DNA from 3 places in the Streptomyces sp. NPDC057136 genome. Region 3 is predicted to be linked to each of the others. Evidence: riboswitches for the same ligand, from Rfam matches in the RefSeq annotation. Region 3 holds a riboswitch; each other region holds the start of a gene.
What was found. A riboswitch is a leader RNA that binds a small molecule or an ion and turns the genes downstream of it on or off. The one in region 3 is predicted to bind cyclic di-AMP.
Positions count from the first base shown of each region.

Region 1: it holds a riboswitch for cyclic di-AMP, as region 3 does, so the genes downstream of both, ACFT7S_RS25105 (transglycosylase family protein) here and ACFT7S_RS20400 (transglycosylase SLT domain-containing protein) in region 3, are expected to answer to the same signal.
Region 2: it holds a riboswitch for cyclic di-AMP, as region 3 does, so the genes downstream of both, ACFT7S_RS13720 (M23 family metallopeptidase) here and ACFT7S_RS20400 (transglycosylase SLT domain-containing protein) in region 3, are expected to answer to the same signal.

Region 1 covers NZ_JBHUUV010000023.1:42,287-47,789, reverse strand. Annotated here, with positions in the region: gene ACFT7S_RS25120 (DUF501 domain-containing protein) at 1-397, opposite strand, end outside; gene ACFT7S_RS25115 (septum formation initiator family protein) at 478-948, opposite strand; gene eno (phosphopyruvate hydratase) at 1,091-2,377, opposite strand; gene ACFT7S_RS25105 (transglycosylase family protein) at 2,714-3,421, opposite strand; cyclic di-AMP (ydaO/yuaA leader) riboswitch at 3,425-3,596, opposite strand; gene ACFT7S_RS25100 (transglycosylase family protein) at 3,887-4,879, opposite strand; gene ACFT7S_RS25095 (cytochrome P450) at 4,985-5,503, opposite strand, start outside.
Region 2 covers NZ_JBHUUV010000009.1:16,379-21,881, reverse strand. Annotated here, with positions in the region: tRNA gene ACFT7S_RS13730 (tRNA-Met) at 15-88, shown strand; gene ACFT7S_RS13725 (PP2C family protein-serine/threonine phosphatase) at 302-1,471, shown strand; cyclic di-AMP (ydaO/yuaA leader) riboswitch at 1,756-1,909, shown strand; gene ACFT7S_RS13720 (M23 family metallopeptidase) at 1,921-2,964, shown strand; gene ACFT7S_RS13715 (aldo/keto reductase) at 3,128-4,072, shown strand; gene ACFT7S_RS13710 (PrsW family intramembrane metalloprotease) at 4,078-5,503, opposite strand, start outside.
Region 3 covers NZ_JBHUUV010000016.1:74,051-79,553, forward strand. Annotated here, with positions in the region: gene ACFT7S_RS20380 (ATP-binding protein) at 1-1,167, shown strand, start outside; gene ACFT7S_RS20385 (DUF5988 family protein) at 1,273-1,479, shown strand; partial or broken gene ACFT7S_RS20390 (transposase) at 1,518-1,703, opposite strand; partial or broken gene ACFT7S_RS20395 (carbon-nitrogen hydrolase family protein) at 1,695-2,199, shown strand; cyclic di-AMP (ydaO/yuaA leader) riboswitch at 2,498-2,684, shown strand; gene ACFT7S_RS20400 (transglycosylase SLT domain-containing protein) at 2,689-3,519, shown strand; gene ACFT7S_RS20405 (GNAT family N-acetyltransferase) at 3,626-4,126, shown strand; gene ACFT7S_RS20410 (PepSY domain-containing protein) at 4,224-5,078, opposite strand; gene ACFT7S_RS20415 (DUF6296 family protein) at 5,263-5,503, shown strand, end outside.

The DNA of each region.
Region 1 (5,503 bases), on a different contig from region 3:
GGCACTTCACCCGGTCCGGCATGCCGCCCGCGCTCGGGAAGCCCTCCAGGACCTCGATGGCGTCGCGGCGCGCGATGTAGTCCTCGTGCGCCGCGCGGTACGCGGCGGCGAGCTCCGGGTCCGTCTGCAGACGCTCGGTCATCTCCTTCATGACCCCGTTGGCCTCCAGCGTGCCGATCGCGGAAGCGGCACGCGGACAGGTCAGATAGAAGGTCGTCGGGAACGGCGTGCCGTCCTCCAGACGGGGCTGCGTCTCGACCACGTCCGGGTTGCCGCACGGGCAGCGGTGCGCGATGGCGCGCAGTCCGCGCGGCGGGCGCCCGAGCTGCTGCTGGAACGCGGCGATGTCCGCGTCGGTGGGCGTGGTGGACTCGGTCTGCGGAGGGGGGGTTTCCATGCCTGCCTTGGTTCTGCTCGAAGGTGCTTCTCAGATGGTGCGGGTGGTGCACGTGGTGCGGGTCGGTCGCGTGGTGCCGGTCAGTCGCGGTCGGCGGTGTCCACGCCGTCCCAGAGGTTCGAGTGCCACGCACGGTCCGTCGTGCCCGGCTCCCCGCGGCGGTCCTCGGCCGCGCCGGGGTCGATCACGGTGTAACCGGTCTCCCCCGGACGTACGTAATGAAGGTGCTCGCGGGCCAGCCGCCGGATGTACGCGTCGTCCTTGAGCCGCGCCTTCTCGTCGCGCAGCTCCTCGGTCCGCTGGCGTGCCTTCTGCGACAGGCGCTCCTGGTCGGCGATCGCCTCGCGCTGGGAGACGTACTGCCGCATCGGGTACGCGAGCGCGACCACGAGGGAGCAGACGACCAGGGCGAGGAACGCGGCGCGGCCAGTGAGCCGCGAGCGGCGGGCCTGGCGTCGGTTCTGGGACCGGTAGACGCGGGCCGCGGTCTGCTCACCGAGCAGTCGCAGCCTGGTCGCGGTGGAGAACTGGTCGCGGTCCTTCCCGGCCATCTCTCACGCCTCCCCATTACACACGTCGGTCCCCGCACACGGTACGGGACCGAGTGCGGGGACGGACGGAGGCTGGTGACTTCGGCCCGCGAGGGGCCGGTGGTCAGCCCTGGGAGCCGGCGATCAGCCCTTGCTGTGCTTATCAGTTCGCAAAGCGAAACCGCGGGAACGCCGAGCGGCCCGCGTACACCGCCGCGTCGTCGAGGATCTCCTCGATGCGCAGCAGCTGGTTGTACTTGGCGACACGGTCCGAGCGGGCCGGGGCGCCGGTCTTGATCTGACCGCAGTTCACGGCGACGGCGAGGTCGGCGATGGTGACGTCCTCGGTCTCACCGGAGCGGTGCGACATCATGCACTTGAAGCCGTTGCGCTGGGCCATCTCGACGGCGTCCAGGGTCTCGGTCAGCGAACCGATCTGGTTGACCTTGACGAGCAGGGCGTTCGCGGAGCCCTCCTCGATGCCACGGGCCAGACGCTCCGGGTTGGTGACGAACAGGTCGTCACCGACGATCTGCACCTTGGAGCCGAGCTTCTCGGTGATGACCTTCCAGCCGGCCCAGTCGTCCTCGTACAGCGGGTCCTCGATGGAGACCAGCGGGTACGCGGAGACGAGCTCCTCGTAGTACTCGGTCATCTCGGCGGCCGAGCGGGACTTGCCCTCGAACTCGTACTTGCCGTCCTTGTAGAACTCGGACGCGGCGACGTCGAGCGCGAGGCCGACGTCGCGGCCGGGAACGTAACCGGCCTCCTTGATGGCCTCGACGATGAGGTCCAGCGCGGCGCGGTTGGACTCCAGGTTCGGGGCGAAGCCGCCCTCGTCACCGAGACCGGTCGACAGGCCCTTGGTCTTCAGGACCTTCTTCAGCGTGTGGTAGATCTCCGCGCCCCAGCGCAGGGCCTCGGAGAAGGACTCCGCACCGATCGGCGCGATCATGAACTCCTGGATGTCCACGTTGGAGTCGGCGTGCGAGCCGCCGTTCAGGATGTTCATCATCGGAACGGGCAGCAGGTGCGCGTTCGGGCCGCCGAGGTAGCGGAAGAGCGGCAGGTCGGACGCCTCGGAGGCGGCGTGCGCCACGGCCAGCGAGACGCCGAGGATGGCGTTGGCGCCGAGCGAGCCCTTGTTCTCGGTGGCGTCCAGGTCGAACATCGCCTGGTCGATGAGGCGCTGCTCGGTGGCGTCGTACCCGACGAGCTCCGGGCCGATCTGCTCGATGACGGCGAGGACGGCCTTCTCGACGCCCTTGCCCATGTAACGGTTGGGGTCTCCGTCGCGAAGCTCAATGGCCTCGAACGCACCGGTGGAGGCGCCGGACGGAACAGCAGCACGTCCCGTGCTGCCGTCGTCGAGGCCAACCTCGACCTCGACCGTGGGGTTGCCCCGGGAGTCGAGGATTTCCCTGGCTACGACGACGTCGATGGACGGCACGAGGCATCTCCTTCTGGGATATGACACTGGTTGTGCAGGGTCACTGTGGCCTTGCGACACGAGCCTATCCGGCCGGACCCCATCGGCCAGCCGGGCGCCCGTCCCCTGGGACGAAAAAGGACCCAACGGTATGCATTCACGGGCAAAGGTCCAGAAATTTACTGACCAGTAACTACAACACTTGAACGATCAACGTCACCGGAGCGGAAAAACCGCGCGAAATCACTGGCGCGGAAAAACCCCGACCCGGCACGCACGGGGGAGAGCGCACCGGGTCGGGAGCAAAGGGGGAGGGATGCCGCCGGACACCCTCCCGGGGGAGGAGAGTCCCAGGTACTACTTCGTCAGGTGGAGCTGCTGGCCCGGGAAGATCAGGTCGGCGTCCTTGACGATGTCGTCGTTCAGCTTGAACAGCTTCTCCCAGCCGCCCTTGACGTCGCGCTTCTCGGCGATCTTGCTGAGGGTGTCGCCGGCCTTGACCTTGTACTCGCCGTCACCCTTCTTGACCTTCTCGCCGGTCGGGGTGGTGACGGTCTTGGGCGCCTCGGTCTTCGGGGCGGTGCGCTGCTCGCTGCGCGTGGTGGGCTGCTCGGCCTGACGCTCCGGCTGGGCCTGCTGCTCGTCGGCGCTGTCCTGCGTGGAGCCGGTGTCGACACCCGGGTCCACACCGTCATTGGTCAGGTTGCCGGCACCGGCGCAGGCCCAGGCACCCGGGCCCTGCATGTCGAGAAGCTTCTCGGCGGCGGCGATCTGCTGCGACTTGGTGGCCAGGTCGGCGCGGGAGGCGTACTGCGTACCGCCGGCGGCGGCCCAGCTGGACTCCGAGAACTGCAGGCCGCCGTAGTAGCCGTTGCCGGTGTTGATGGACCAGTTGCCACCGGACTCACACTGGGCGACGGCGTCCCACGTGGCGACCGAGGCGGCGGAGGCGCCGGTCGCACCCATCAGCGGGACGACGACTGCGGCACCGGCGACACCGGCGAGCGTGGCGACACGGACGGCCTTGGACGGGCGGCGGTGCTTGGCCTTGCTGGAAAACAGCATGGAGCTTCTCCTCACCGACGCCTACGAGGTGAGCTGTCGGGTTCGGGCCAAGTGAGTTGCCCGGTCGCACGTCCTAGCACGCGACTTCACCCCAAGCCGGTCCTGAGTCGTCTTGCGACGATCGGGCCCGGCACTTACCTGGGTCCCCCGCTCCTGCCTACGGCGCTTTACGCGTCTGTTCCCTTCGACCGACGGCAGGATTCGGCGTGACGGTCGACGGGGCCCGCGGTGCGAGCGGTTCTGACCGTAAACATAGCCAACCCCGACATTCAAAGAGGGACATATCGACCATTCATGCCCTAGTCACCCTGGACGAATGAACGTTTCCGCAGGTCGGAGGGGGCGCAGACGTACCACCCGGACGCGACACGCCAGTTGCAGCAAAGAGACCCATGTCTCACTTACGTATAAGTGGACATAGGCCCCTGAACTACCCCTGATTTTGGGGTGTTTTCCCGAATTGGATCAGTTGCGCTTGGAGCCCTCCGCGCCGTCCAGCAGCCCCAGATCGAGGGTCTGGCCGGGAAGGATGAGGTCCGGGTCGGAGCCGAGCGCGCCCTTGTTGGCCTCGTACAGCTCGGTCCAGCCGCCGGGAACCTTCTGTGCGTCAGCAATCGCCCAGAGGTTGTCGCCGGGCCGGACGGTGTAGTCACCGTCCGGGCTCGCCGTACCCGTGTCGCGCGCCTGGTCGTCACCGCGCGAAGCGTGCCGGCCGGAGTCGCGCCCGTCGCCCTGGTCCGCGTCCCGGCTCGCCTCGGGGGCCGGCGTGCCGCGGTGCTTGCCGCCACCCTGGTCCGTGCCCGCCGGGTCTTCGGACGCCTCGGGGGACGGCGTGGCGGTGGGCGGGGCCGTCGCACCGGAGCCCTCGGACCCGGCCGTGTCGCCGGTCGCGCCGTTCTTGTCGGACTCGCCCGCGGTATCCGACTCGCCGGACTTATCGCTCTCGTCCTTCTTGTTCGCTTCGTCCTTCGCTCCGTCCGTCGCGTCGTCCGACGGAGTGCCGGACGAGTCGTCGGTCGGGAGCAGCGAGTCCGAAGGGTCGGCGGAGGGTACGCCGCCCGGGTCGACGCCCGGCAGGGCCCCGTCCAGCGCGAGCCCGGAAATCACCGCGCAGCTCGGCCATGCCTGCGGGCCCTGGTCCTCCAGGACCTTCTCCGCGACGGATATCTGCTGCGAGCGGCTGGCGAGGTCGGCGCGGGGCGCGTACGCCGAGCCGCCGTACGCCGACCAGGTGTCCTGGGAGAACTGCAGGCCGCCGTAGTAGCCGTTGCCCAGGTCCGCGCTCCACATGCCGCCGCTCTCGCACTCGGCGACCCGGTCCCAGGTCGACGCGTCTGCGGCGTGCGCACCGGTCGCACCGAGCAGCGGGATGGCGATGGCCGATCCCGTCACGCCTGCGGCGACGACGATGGCGGGTGCCTGGCGAGGGCGGCGGTGTCTGCCGTTCGCGGAGCCCATGGGATTGCCTTCCGTGTGACTGACAAGTGACTGCTGTGGTGAACGGTGAACCTAGCGGGACTCGAACGTGTGTCACAAGTCGATGCAGCGGAGATCACGTGAAAGTCACAGAGTTGACGGAGTGTCACCTTGCGCGGTCGGCAGTCCTGGGGCGAACTCCACCGGAAGAGTGCGCAGTCCGCGCATAATGAGCCCGCCACGCCACCGCAAATCGGCAGGTTCCACCGCAAGACGCAGGTCAGGAAGGCGCTTCAGCAGCGTTGCCAGCGCGGTCTGTCCCTCCAGACGGGCGAGCGGTGCTCCCAGGCAGTAGTGGATGCCGTGCCCGTATCCCACGTGCTGATTGTCACTCCGCGCAAGGTCCAGGGTGTCCGGATCGCGGAATCGCTCCGGGTCCCGGTCGGCGGCCGCGAGGACGACCAGTACGGGGTCCCCGGCGGCGATTTCCTGCCCGCCGAGCGTGACGGGCTCCGTCGCGTACCGCCAGGTGGCGAGCTCCACCGGACCGTCGTACCGCAGCAGTTCCTCCAGGCCGGTGGCGAGGAGGTCCGTCTCCCCCGCGGCGAGCGAACGCTGAAGCCGTTCGCGCTCGCCGGGGTTGCGCAGCAGGGCGTACGTGCCGTT
Region 2 (5,503 bases), on a different contig from region 3:
AGTTGTGTTTACGACGCGGGGTGGAGCAGCTCGGTAGCTCGCTGGGCTCATAACCCAGAGGTCGCAGGTTCAAATCCTGTCCCCGCTACTGAAAGATCCGGGCCCGGCACGCACACAGCGTGCCGGGCCCGAGTCGTTTCCTGGGTCCGGCAGGCCGACAGCGTGTGACCGGGGCGTGCGTAGTACCTCCGCGCTCCCCCCTTTGGCCGACGAGGAGTCGCCGCGCGGCGCGGCTCCGGTCAGCCTGGGTGGGGCGCGGTACCGTCCGCAACCGTAGGCGGACCCGGGCAGGAGAACTCAGGTGGGGAAGCGGGACACAGGGCGGCGCGGGGCTCCCGGGGGAGTCCGTGCTCGTCGGTTCGTCCGCATGCTGCCCGCGCTGATGATCGCGGGCGGGATGCTCTTCGACCTCGCGACCCCGCCCACCTTCACCCCCGTGCCCCTCTTCGTGGCCGCTCCCCTGATCGCCGCACCGTTCTTCTCGCGGGCCGGCACGCTCCGGACGGGAATCGCCGCCGCCCTCGTCATGGCGGTACTGGACCTGTACAGCCGCACGCTCAGTCAGGTCGAGCCGGTCATCGAGCTGGTCACCGTGGTCACCGCCGGGCTGCTCGCCCTCTTCATCAACGGTGTCGTCCGGCGGGGCAACGAGCAGCTGGCATCGGCCCGGGTCATCGCGGAGACCGCCATGCGGGCGGTGCTGCCGACGCCGGCCGACCGGATCGGCGGGCTCCAGGTCGCGGCACGGTACGAGGCGGCTCAGGCGGACGAGTTCGTCGGCGGTGACCTGTTCGCCGTCGTGGACACTCCGTACGGGGTACGGCTGGTGGTCGGGGACGTACGGGGCAAGGGTCTTGACGCGGTCGGGGCGGTGGCGGTGGTCATCGGGGCGTTCCGGGAGGCCGCCGAGCAGGAGCGCTCTCTGGAGGGCGTGGCGCAGCGCCTGGAGCGGGCGCTGGCGCGGGAGCGGACGCGGCGCGGCGGGCTCGATGCCATGGAAGGGTTCATCACCGCCGCACTCGCCGAGATCCCGCCCGGGGTCGGTCTGGTGCGGCTCGTCAACCGGGGGCACCCCGAACCGATCCTGCTGCACGCCGACGGAAGGCTGGACGTGCTCGTGTCGTCCTCGCCCGCGCTGCCGCTCGGGATGGATCTGGGTGTGTGGCCGGACCGGTCGGAGGAGTGGCCGCTGCCCGCGGGGACGACGCTGCTGATGTTCACCGACGGCCTCTCCGAGGCACGCGACGCGGCCGGGGCCTTCTACGATCCGGCTGCCCGGTTGCGGGGGCGGATCTTCCCCGGGCCCGAGGAGCTGCTGTCCGCGCTCACCGACGACGTACGCCTGCATACGGGCGGTCTGTCCACGGACGACATGGCGCTGCTCGCGGTCGGCCGGCCGGCGGAGGGGCAGCCCGAGCGGCGGCGGACCGTGAAGATCGTGGGCCGGGGAACCCCCGGGGGAGCGGAATGAGCCAGTCGGTGACGGGCCGTCGGCGGGCGCCGCGCGACCGGTGCTGCGGAGCGGGGCCACCGTCCGTAACCGAAGGGTGCCCCTCCGCATAACATTTGACGCAACGTCAGAAATCGGATGGCGGACGAGGGGTGTTCAACTCGCCCGATTGCACCCGGTTGTATCCCGGTAAGTCCAGGCCGAAGTCGCGAATGATCACTCGGAACAGCTTGGAATCGGACCCGTCCGTCTATTAACGTTCGATAACGCAGCGCGGTCGTCCCAGTCGTCGTAAGAGGCGGCACCGTGCGCGAGCGCCGAATTCCGCAAGGAAACCGGGGAACCACCTACATGGGGTGAATCGGGCCACCTGTGTCTCGCGAGAGGCAGAGCGGCCCGTAGGAGACCTTCCTGCTCCGAACCCGTCAGCTAACCCGGTAGGCGAGAAGGAAGGAAAGGAGTGCGCCCACGTGGCGTCCAACAAGCCTGCCCCCGAGGCCCCGTCACCCTTCGGCACCGATACTCTCGGTGCCCAGGACAGGACCTGGGAGGAATGGAATCCCACCGAGGAGTCCATCCGGCCCGTTCGCGGCAGGCATCGCGTAGCCAAGCAGCGCGGTCTCGCTCGTAGCTCCACCGTCCTCGGGGTCGGCGTCATCGCGGCAGTCGGTGCGGGTGGCATGGCCACCGCTCAGGGCAAGCCGCCGGTCTCCATCTCTCTTCCCGATTCCATCGCGGACAATCTGCCCGACGCCAAGTCCCTTCCCGGCGTCGGCTCTTTGATGTCCGACGACTCCGACGCGAAGGACACCGCCACGGTGGCCGCGTCGTCCCCGCTCACCACCGCCGGCATCACCACCGCGGAGGCCGAGCAGGGCACGACGGACGCCGGAGAGGCGCTGCGCACCCGCATCCTCCAGCAGGCCGAGCAGCAGCAGGCCAGCGCCGACGCCGAGGCCAGGGCCGCCGAGGAGAAGGCGGCAGCCGAGAAGGCCGCCGCCGAGGCCAGGGCCCAGCAGGACGTGGCCGAGGCCAAGGTCGCCGCCGAGAAGAAGGCGGCCGAAGAGGCAGCCGCGCGCAAGGCGGAGGCCGAGCGGCTCGCCAAGCTGGCCGCCAGCTTCACCCTGCCGGTCTCCTCGTACACGATCACCTCGACCTTCGGTCAGTCCGGCCCCATGTGGTCCTCCGGCTACCACACCGGCCTCGACTTCGCGGCGGGGGCGGGCACACCGATCAAGGCCGTGCACGGCGGGACCGTCACATCGGCCGGCTGGCACACTTCGTACGGCTACCACACCGTCATCGAGCTCGACGACGGTACCGAGGTCACGTACAGCCACCAGTCCTCGATGAACGTCACCGCGGGCCAGAAGGTCAACACCGGCGACGTCATCGGCCGCGTCGGCGCGACCGGCAATGCGAGCGGGGCCCACCTCCACCTGGAGGTCCACACCCCGGGCGGCTCGGGCATCGACCCGATGAGCTGGTTGCGCAGCAAGGGCCTCCCGGTCTGAGACCCGGCAGTTGAGACACCGCGTCCCGTTCCCCGGACGCACCTGAACCCCGGCAGCCCTGACGCACACCCCCCGACGTCAGGGCTGCCGGTTTGCCGTTTTTTGGGGCGCTTTCGCGCCGGGAAACGGAATAGCGCGGTTCGGTGACGGGGTTGAACCACCCATGACTTCTCTCCGTACGCTCGGCTCCTCCGGCCTTCAGGTCTTCCCCCTCGCCCTTGGTGGCAACGTTTTCGGCTGGACGGCCGACGAGACACAGTCCTTCGCCGTGCTGGACGCCTATGCCGCGGCGGGCGGCAACTTCATAGACACCGCCGACTCGTACTCGGCCTGGGTGCCGGGCAACGAGGGCGGCGAATCGGAGACCGTCGTCGGCAAGTGGCTCGCCTCGCGCGGCAACCGCTCCGAGATCGTCGTCGCCACGAAGGTCGGCGCCCACCCCTCGTACAGGGGGCTCTCCGCCACCACCATCAAGGGCGCGGCCGAGGAATCGCTGCGCCGGCTCGGCACCGACCACATCGACCTCTACTACACGCACTTCGACGACGAGACCGTCCCCGTCGAGGAGATCATCACCGCCCTCGACCAGCTGGTGAAGGACGGCAAGGTGCGCGAGATCGCCGCTTCCAACATCAGCCCCGAGCGGCTGCGGGCCTCGCTGGACTTCTCCGAGCGTGAGGGCCTGGCCCGTTACGTCGCACTGCAGCCGCACTACAACCTCGTCTCACGCGACACCTACGAGGGCGGGCTCCAGGACACGGCCGCCGCCGCCGGCCTCGCCGCCGTCCCGTACTTCGCACTGGCCTCTGGTTTCCTCACCGGCAAGTACCGCGCGGGCGCCACGGTCGACAGTCCGCGGGCCGACAAGGCGGGCCAGCACCTGGAGTCGGAGCGCGGGCAGAAGGTTCTCGCCGCGCTCGACAGCATCGCGACGGAGCGCGGAGCGGAGATCGCGACCGTCGCCCTGGCCTGGCTGGCCTCCCGTCCCACCGTGGTGGCACCGATCGCGTCGGCCCGTACGGTCGAGCAGGTGCCCGCGCTGGTCGCGGTCGCCGGCCTTCAGCTGACCGAGCAGGAGCAGGCGGCGCTGACGGAAGCCTCCGCCTGACGCACTCAACGCACCTGACGGCGAGGTGAGTCGTACGGGTGTGGGTGGTGCGGGTGTGAGTGGTACGGCGGCTGTTGGTACGCACGCTGCTGGTACGGCGGCTGTTGGTACGGGAATCCGGCGGGCGGGGCTGCCCGGTTCAGGTACGGGTTGTAGCCGCCGTACCACTGGTGCGGGGCCGGGAGCGGTGCCGACGGGCGCGATCCGAGCCGGCCCGCCGCGTACGTCAGGGCCGGGCCCGCGACCTCCCTGCGCTCCCAGAGGTGGTGCAGCAGCTCCTGCTCCCGTACGGCGAAGTCCGGGCCCACCGCACCGCGGCGGGCCCTTCGCCGCAGCACGGCCAGCGACGTCGCGAACGACTCGTACTCGGCCACCGAGCGGGCCGCGGCCCTGCCGCCCGCCCGGCCCGCGCCGCTGTTCCAGTGCCGGGCCACATCGCGGGCCATTCCGCGGGCCCGCATCGAGGAGAGCGCCGACGGCTCGGCGGGAGACAGCCAGCCGGCCGCCGCATACGCCGGCAGCTCGGCGGCGAGGGTGCGCAGCTCGCGCTGGCGCGACCAGATCGCCAGCCAGGTCACCAGGGCGAACGCCGGGACCATGAACGCCCCGTACACCGCGAAGAATCCGTACCGGCCGAAGGTCGACGAGCCGTTCCACAGTGCGTGCATGCCCATGGCGAGGGCGAGTCCCAGCAGCGGGACCGCGATCCGGCGGGCGCGGTGGCGCCGCGCGCTGAGCGCGGCGATCCCGAAGCCGATGCCGGTGAGCACGGTGAACAGGGGATGCGCGAACGGCGACATCACCACACGCACGAAGAACGTCCCGGCCGTCACCGAACCCAGGCCCGCGCTGCCCAACTGCTGGTCCTCGCCGAAGGCGTTGCCCAGATAGAGGATGTTCTCGGTGAACGCGAAGCCGGTCGCGGTGAAACCGGCGACCACGATCCCGTCGACGATGCCGCTGAACTCCCGTCTCCGGAAGAGGAAGATCAGCAGGACCGCGGCGGCCTTCGCGCTCTCCTCGACGACCGGCGCTATCACCGTGGCACCGAGGGTGTCGGCGCTCGACGGGTCCGCGGTCGCCGTGGCTATCCAGCGGGCCGCGAACGTGTTCGCGGTGATCGCGACCAGCGCGGCGGCGCACGCACCCCAGGCGAAGGAGAACAGCAGACTCCGCCAGGGGCCCGGCTCGACCCGGTCCAGCCAGCGGAACGCCGCCATCAGCAGCGGCACGGGCAGTACGGCGAGCCCGAGCCCGACGAGGAAGCCCTCCGTGCCGGTCTGCTCGCGGACCAGGGACAGGATGAGCAGCCCGCAGAGCGCCAGTACGGAGATCACCGCTCCGGCACGGAACGCCTTGCTGCGCCACACCATGCCGACGCGGCGCGGGCGGTAACGCCACTGGCCGCGCTCCGGTACGGCGCCCAGGATC
Region 3 (5,503 bases):
GTCTTCTCCCTTGCCGAGTGCATCAGCGCCCTGACGTCGCGCCAGCCCGCAGTGGTCGCCGTCCACCGCGGGCGGCCCATCGGCGCGGCACTGGCCCATGTGTCGGGTGGCCGGGCCTGGGTGATGCGGATCGCCATCGAACCGGCCTGGCGCGGCCGGGGCCTGGCCAGTGCGCTGCTGGTGGAGCTCGAACGCCGGCTGATCGAGGCGCGGGTGCGCCGCATCGCCTATGTGCTGGCGGAGGAGGAGCTGCTCGGCGAGGGGCTGCGGAAGGCCGGCTACACGCGGCGGCCCGCCGTCGCCTACTTCGAGAAGGCCGAACCGGCCACGGGCACCCCTGCCGACCTCCTGGAGGAGCTGGGCGGCCGGGTGCTGTCCGGTGATCTGTGGGACAAGGTGGCCGGCATGGAGGCGGAGAAGAGCCTCATCGAGCGCCGTGTCGTCATGCCACTGGCCGAACCCGAGCGTGCGGCCCGCCACGGCGTCGTCCCGCCCCGCGCCATCACCCTGTTCGGTCCACCGGGGACCGGCAAGACCACCTTCGCCCGGGCCATCGCCTCCCGCCTCGGCTGGCCCTTCGTCGAACTGCTGCCGTCCCGCCTGGCCGACGAGGGAAATCTCGCCGCCGCACTGCGCACGGCCTTCGCCCGGATCGCGGAGCTGGAACGGGTGCTGGTCTTCATCGACGAGGTCGAGGAGATAGCTCCCGTACGAGGAGAGCGTCCGGAGCCCGGCATGCACGGCGTCACCAACGAACTCCTCAAACTCATACCGGGCTTCCGTGAGCGGGACGAGCGGCTGCTGGTGTGCGCCACCAACTCCATCCGCTCGCTGGACCCGGCGTTCCTCCGTCCTGGACGTTTCGACTACCTGGTCCCGATCGGCACCCCGGACGCGGCGGCCCGGGCGGCGATCTGGTCGCGCCATTCGGCCCGGCGGGACGACGTCGACGTGGACGCGCTGGTCGTGGCGAGCGAGTTGTTCACCCCGGCCGACATCGAGCACGCGGCCCGGACCGCCGCCCAGGCCGCCTTCGAACGCGACGTCGCCGAGGCCGGCGCGGACACCGACGACTATCTCGCCGCCCTCAGCCAGTGCCGGCCGACCGTCACCCCGGCCGTCATCACCGAGTTCACCGCCGACATCACCACCCACGCACGGACCTGAGCGGATACCGGACTGCCCGGACTGCCCGGCGCCCTCCCCGTACGATGCCGCACCGTCGGCGCGTCATGGAGGAGCCGGGCAGCTCTCCGGGCAGACTTTCCTTCCATGGCCAACGAAACGAAAGCAGTCCTCGAAGGCGGCCCCGACGATCTCCCTGAGCGGATCGTTTCCGTCACGGAACCCGGGCCCGACGTCAAGATCCCGTTCCGGGGCGGGTACGAACACTTCAAGGCGACGGACCGTCAGGAGAAGACTTCCGAGGGTCAGTTGCCCGTCTACGAATGGTGGGAGCGCACGGAAGTACCCGGCTAGCCGCAGCCGTCGACAACGACAGGCCCTGGGTCGTGTCTTCAAAGGGGTTGGATCCAGAGTAGGAGTGAGGCGATGGTGATCGCGGCCTCGTAGGATTCGTGGGTTTTGTCGTACCGGGTGGCGATCGCACGGTACTGCTTCAGCCGGTTGAAGCATCGCTCGACGACGTTGCGGTGTTTGTAGAGCTGCTTGTCGAATGCTGGTGGTCTGCCGCCGTGGCGGCCTCCTACGAACAGGCAAGCCCGGGAAGCGAGTTCGTCGTCTTCGACCTGCCAGGAATCGGCCGCGCCGGTCTCGCCATCTGTTACGACGGATCATTCCCGGAGACCGCAAGGCAGCTGGCCCGGCTCGGCGCCGAAGTCATCCTCCAGCCCACCCTCACCACGACGCGGGACCGGGAGATGGAACTGGTCTGCGCGCGCCAACGCCTGGACCAATCAGCTCTACGTCGTCAATCTCAACGCGGCCGACCCGGCCGGCGTCGGCGCCAGCACGATCGTCGATCCCGAGGGAATCGTGCGCCAGCAGGCCGGGGCGGGCGAGGAGGTCCTGGTGGACGTCCTCGATCTCGACACCGTCACGCGGGTCCGTACGTACGGTTCCGCCGGACTCAACCGGCCGTGGGACCAGCTCGCACGCTACGGCCACCGGATCCCTCTGCCGATGTACGGCGGCGTTCCAGCCGACCCCGCAGGACCAATCCATACACAAGGTAAATAAATGAACCCAATACGGACTTTTCTCAGCAATAACCCCCTATAGCTCATAGCATTCTTTTCGCCCGAATTGCGTTCACTCTCTTCACGCAAATCGCCCTTTTCGGACTCAGTGGCCAGCGTCACGTCCGGGATTGACAGGTTCCTGACCTGTGCCCCGCATCCCTTCTGCGGGAAGAGAGTTGACTTCGCGGTTCGGGTGAATTCACCGGCGATCCCGTTCGTCGATCTTGCAAATGAATTGTGATCCGGAATTCGGGGCTTGTCCCCTTCGGCTTTTCTCGCTTACGGTCACCCTCAATCCGGATGGAACGCCGAATCCTGCCGCCGTCCGGAAACCCAGACCACTCACGCCCGGCAGGAGCGGGGGACCCAGGTAAGTCGCCGATCCGTTATGCGGAACGGCTCGGGGTTAAGTCGCATGCACCTGCGGCCAGGCATCTCCAGCCTGAACCCGACAGCTCACCTCGTAGGCGCCGGAGAGGAATTCACCATGCCCACGATGGGTAAGCACCGCCGTACCAAGTCCAGCCCCCTGACCCGCGGTCTCGTCGCCGTGACCGCAGGCGGAGCCATCCTCGCTCTTCCGGTGATCGGCGCCACCACCGCTTCCGCCGCGCCGGCACAATCGGTCGCCGCCGAAAAGGCATTGGGCCCGGCGGCCGCCCCTGCCAAGGAAATCACCGCGCAGAAGGCCGGGATCACCAGCTATTCCGTCGTCAAGGGTGATTCCCTGCACAAGATCGCCGATGCGCATTCCCTGGATGGCGGCTGGCAGAGGCTGTACAAGGACAACAAGAAGGCCATCGGTGACAATCCGGCTCTGATTCGCCCGGGTCTGAAGCTGACCGTGGGCGCCAAGGCCACAGCCAGGGCTTCCGGTTCGTCCTCCGACCGCGCCGCTGCGGGCAGCGACCGCGCCGACCGCTCCGAGCGGTCGAGCACGCCGGCCGCGAAGACCGCCGCCCCCGCCGCCGCGAAGACCGCGAAGGCCGCGACGTACACGAACGACCTCGACGGCTGGATCAAGGAATCGCTGGCCGTCATGGCCAAGAACGGCATCCCCGGCACCTACGAGGGCATCCACCGCAACATCATGCGCGAGTCCTCGGGCAACCCGCAGATCGTCAACAACTGGGACTCGAACGCCACCGCGGGCACTCCGTCCAAGGGCCTTCTCCAGGTCATCGACCCGACGTTCCAGGCGTACCACGTGCCCGGTACGTCGACGGATATCTTCGACCCGGTCGCCAACATCACCGCCGCGTGCAACTACGCCGCCGACAAGTACGGCTCCATCGACAACGTATTCGGCGCCTACTGATCCCCTGGCATCGGCCGCGGTTCAGAACTGCCGGGTGGTGAGGGTCCGACGGGCCCTCACCACCCGGCAGTTCCGCGTATGCGCGGGCCGTGGAAGACTCGCGCCCATGCCCGAACTCCAGCTCCTGCGCCACGACCACGCCGCTGCCCTGCTCGCCTTCGAGCAGGAGAACCGGGCCTACTTCGGCGCCTCGGTTCCGGACCGCGGCGACGAGTACTTCGCACGATTCGACGCACGGCACAGCAGCCTCCTGGCCGAACAGGCCGACGGGCTGTGCTATTTCCATGTGCTGGTGGGCGATGGGGACGAGGTGCTGGGCCGGGTGAATCTGGTGGATGTGGCGGACGGTTCCGCCGACCTCGGATACCGCATCGCCGAGAAGGCCGCCGGCCAGGGCCTGGCCACGACCGCCGTCCGCCGGATATGCGTCCTGGCCGCCACGGAATACGGTCTGACCGCCCTGCGGGCCTCGACCACGCTGGACAACGCCGGCTCCCAGGCCGTACTGGCCCGCACGGGATTCGTACGCACCGGCGAGACCGTGCTCGACGGCCACCCGGGGCTCTCCTACGAACGGTCGCTGGACGCGGACGCGCTGCTCCCCTGACCCACGGGTCATAGGGAACAGAGCGGGATTTGGGCGGGGGCGGTGGCGAGCCGACGTCCGGCCCGCCACCGCCGCGCAGGGACAGCCCCGCCGGGCGTCAGTCGCTGTCGGTCTCCTCGCGGAGGATCTTGCCGCTGGCCGCGTCCACCTCGAACTCGGTCTTGTTCCAGTCCGCGGCGACGACGTCGACGGCCCAGACAAGGGTGTCGTCGTCGTTGGTGTCCAGGCCGATCGAGGTGACCGTCCCCTTCGTCTTGTCCGTGGCGACCTTGGCCGCCTGCTCGGGCGTCTGCGTCGCCTTGGTGATCCAGTCGGCCATCTTGCTCTTGTCGGCCGCGTCCTGATCGGCGTCCTCGGACGTCTCGATCACCTTGCCTGAGACCCCGTCGATACGGACGGTGTGCGCGGTTCCGTCCTTCTCGACGACCTCTGCGACCCACTGCGGACCGGCGCCGCTGCCGCTCGGGCTGGGGCTGCCGCTCGGAGAGGCGCTGCCGGTGGGACTGCCGCTCGGGCTGGCCGTGCCGCCGGGGCTCGCGCTTCCGTTCGGCGAGGTGCTCGCGCTCGCGTCGGTGCGCCGGTCGGTGTCGTCGTCCAGGCCCTCCAGATCGAGCTCGGCCAGCTTGCTGCCCGGTACGGCCCCGACCGCGGTCGTGGCCGCCTTGTCGAAAGTGACCTTGGTGGCTTCGATCAGCTTCTTGCGTTCGGCCTGGTCCTCGGTCAGCTGCGCCCGGCCGGACGGGCTGCCGGAAGGACTCGCGTACGGGGAGGTCGTCTGCTTCGGGATGACCTTGGCGGCCTCCGATGTAGCCGCCCCTGTCTGGTCGCCACCGTCCTGCCCGCATCCCGCGACCAGCGCGGAGGCGACGACGGCGCACAGCGCACCGGCTGCGATACGGAGACGGCGGGCGCGCGGGGAGACAGTGGTTTTTCGTCGGAATTCAAGGCTCATACACGCATGACTAGCCCCCGCACCGGCCGGTCATGTTGTCCTACGGGACGGGTCACCCGATCGACCGCGCGGCTCCGCCCGTTGGCGGTCATCCCGCCCGGGCGCGCCGCGGTCGTGGGTGCGAAACAATGGAGGGCACAGCCACGGACTCCGGCTTTCGCCGGCGTCCGGTCGGGAGGCCCTGATGGATTACCCGGAGCGTTACGAGCTGATATTCCAGACCTACGGCGCGGCGGACGACGTGGTCGTCGTCCGGATGACCGACCGGTCGGGGGCGGGTGGATACCCGGTGTACGAGGACGAGACCGGAATCGTGCGCGCGGAGATCAGCGACCGCGGGGAGGTACGCATGCTGGCCAGCGGCGGCCATCAGGTACCGGGGATCCCCTTGCTCGTGCGGCCCCTGAGCGAAGGGGCGCCCCGCG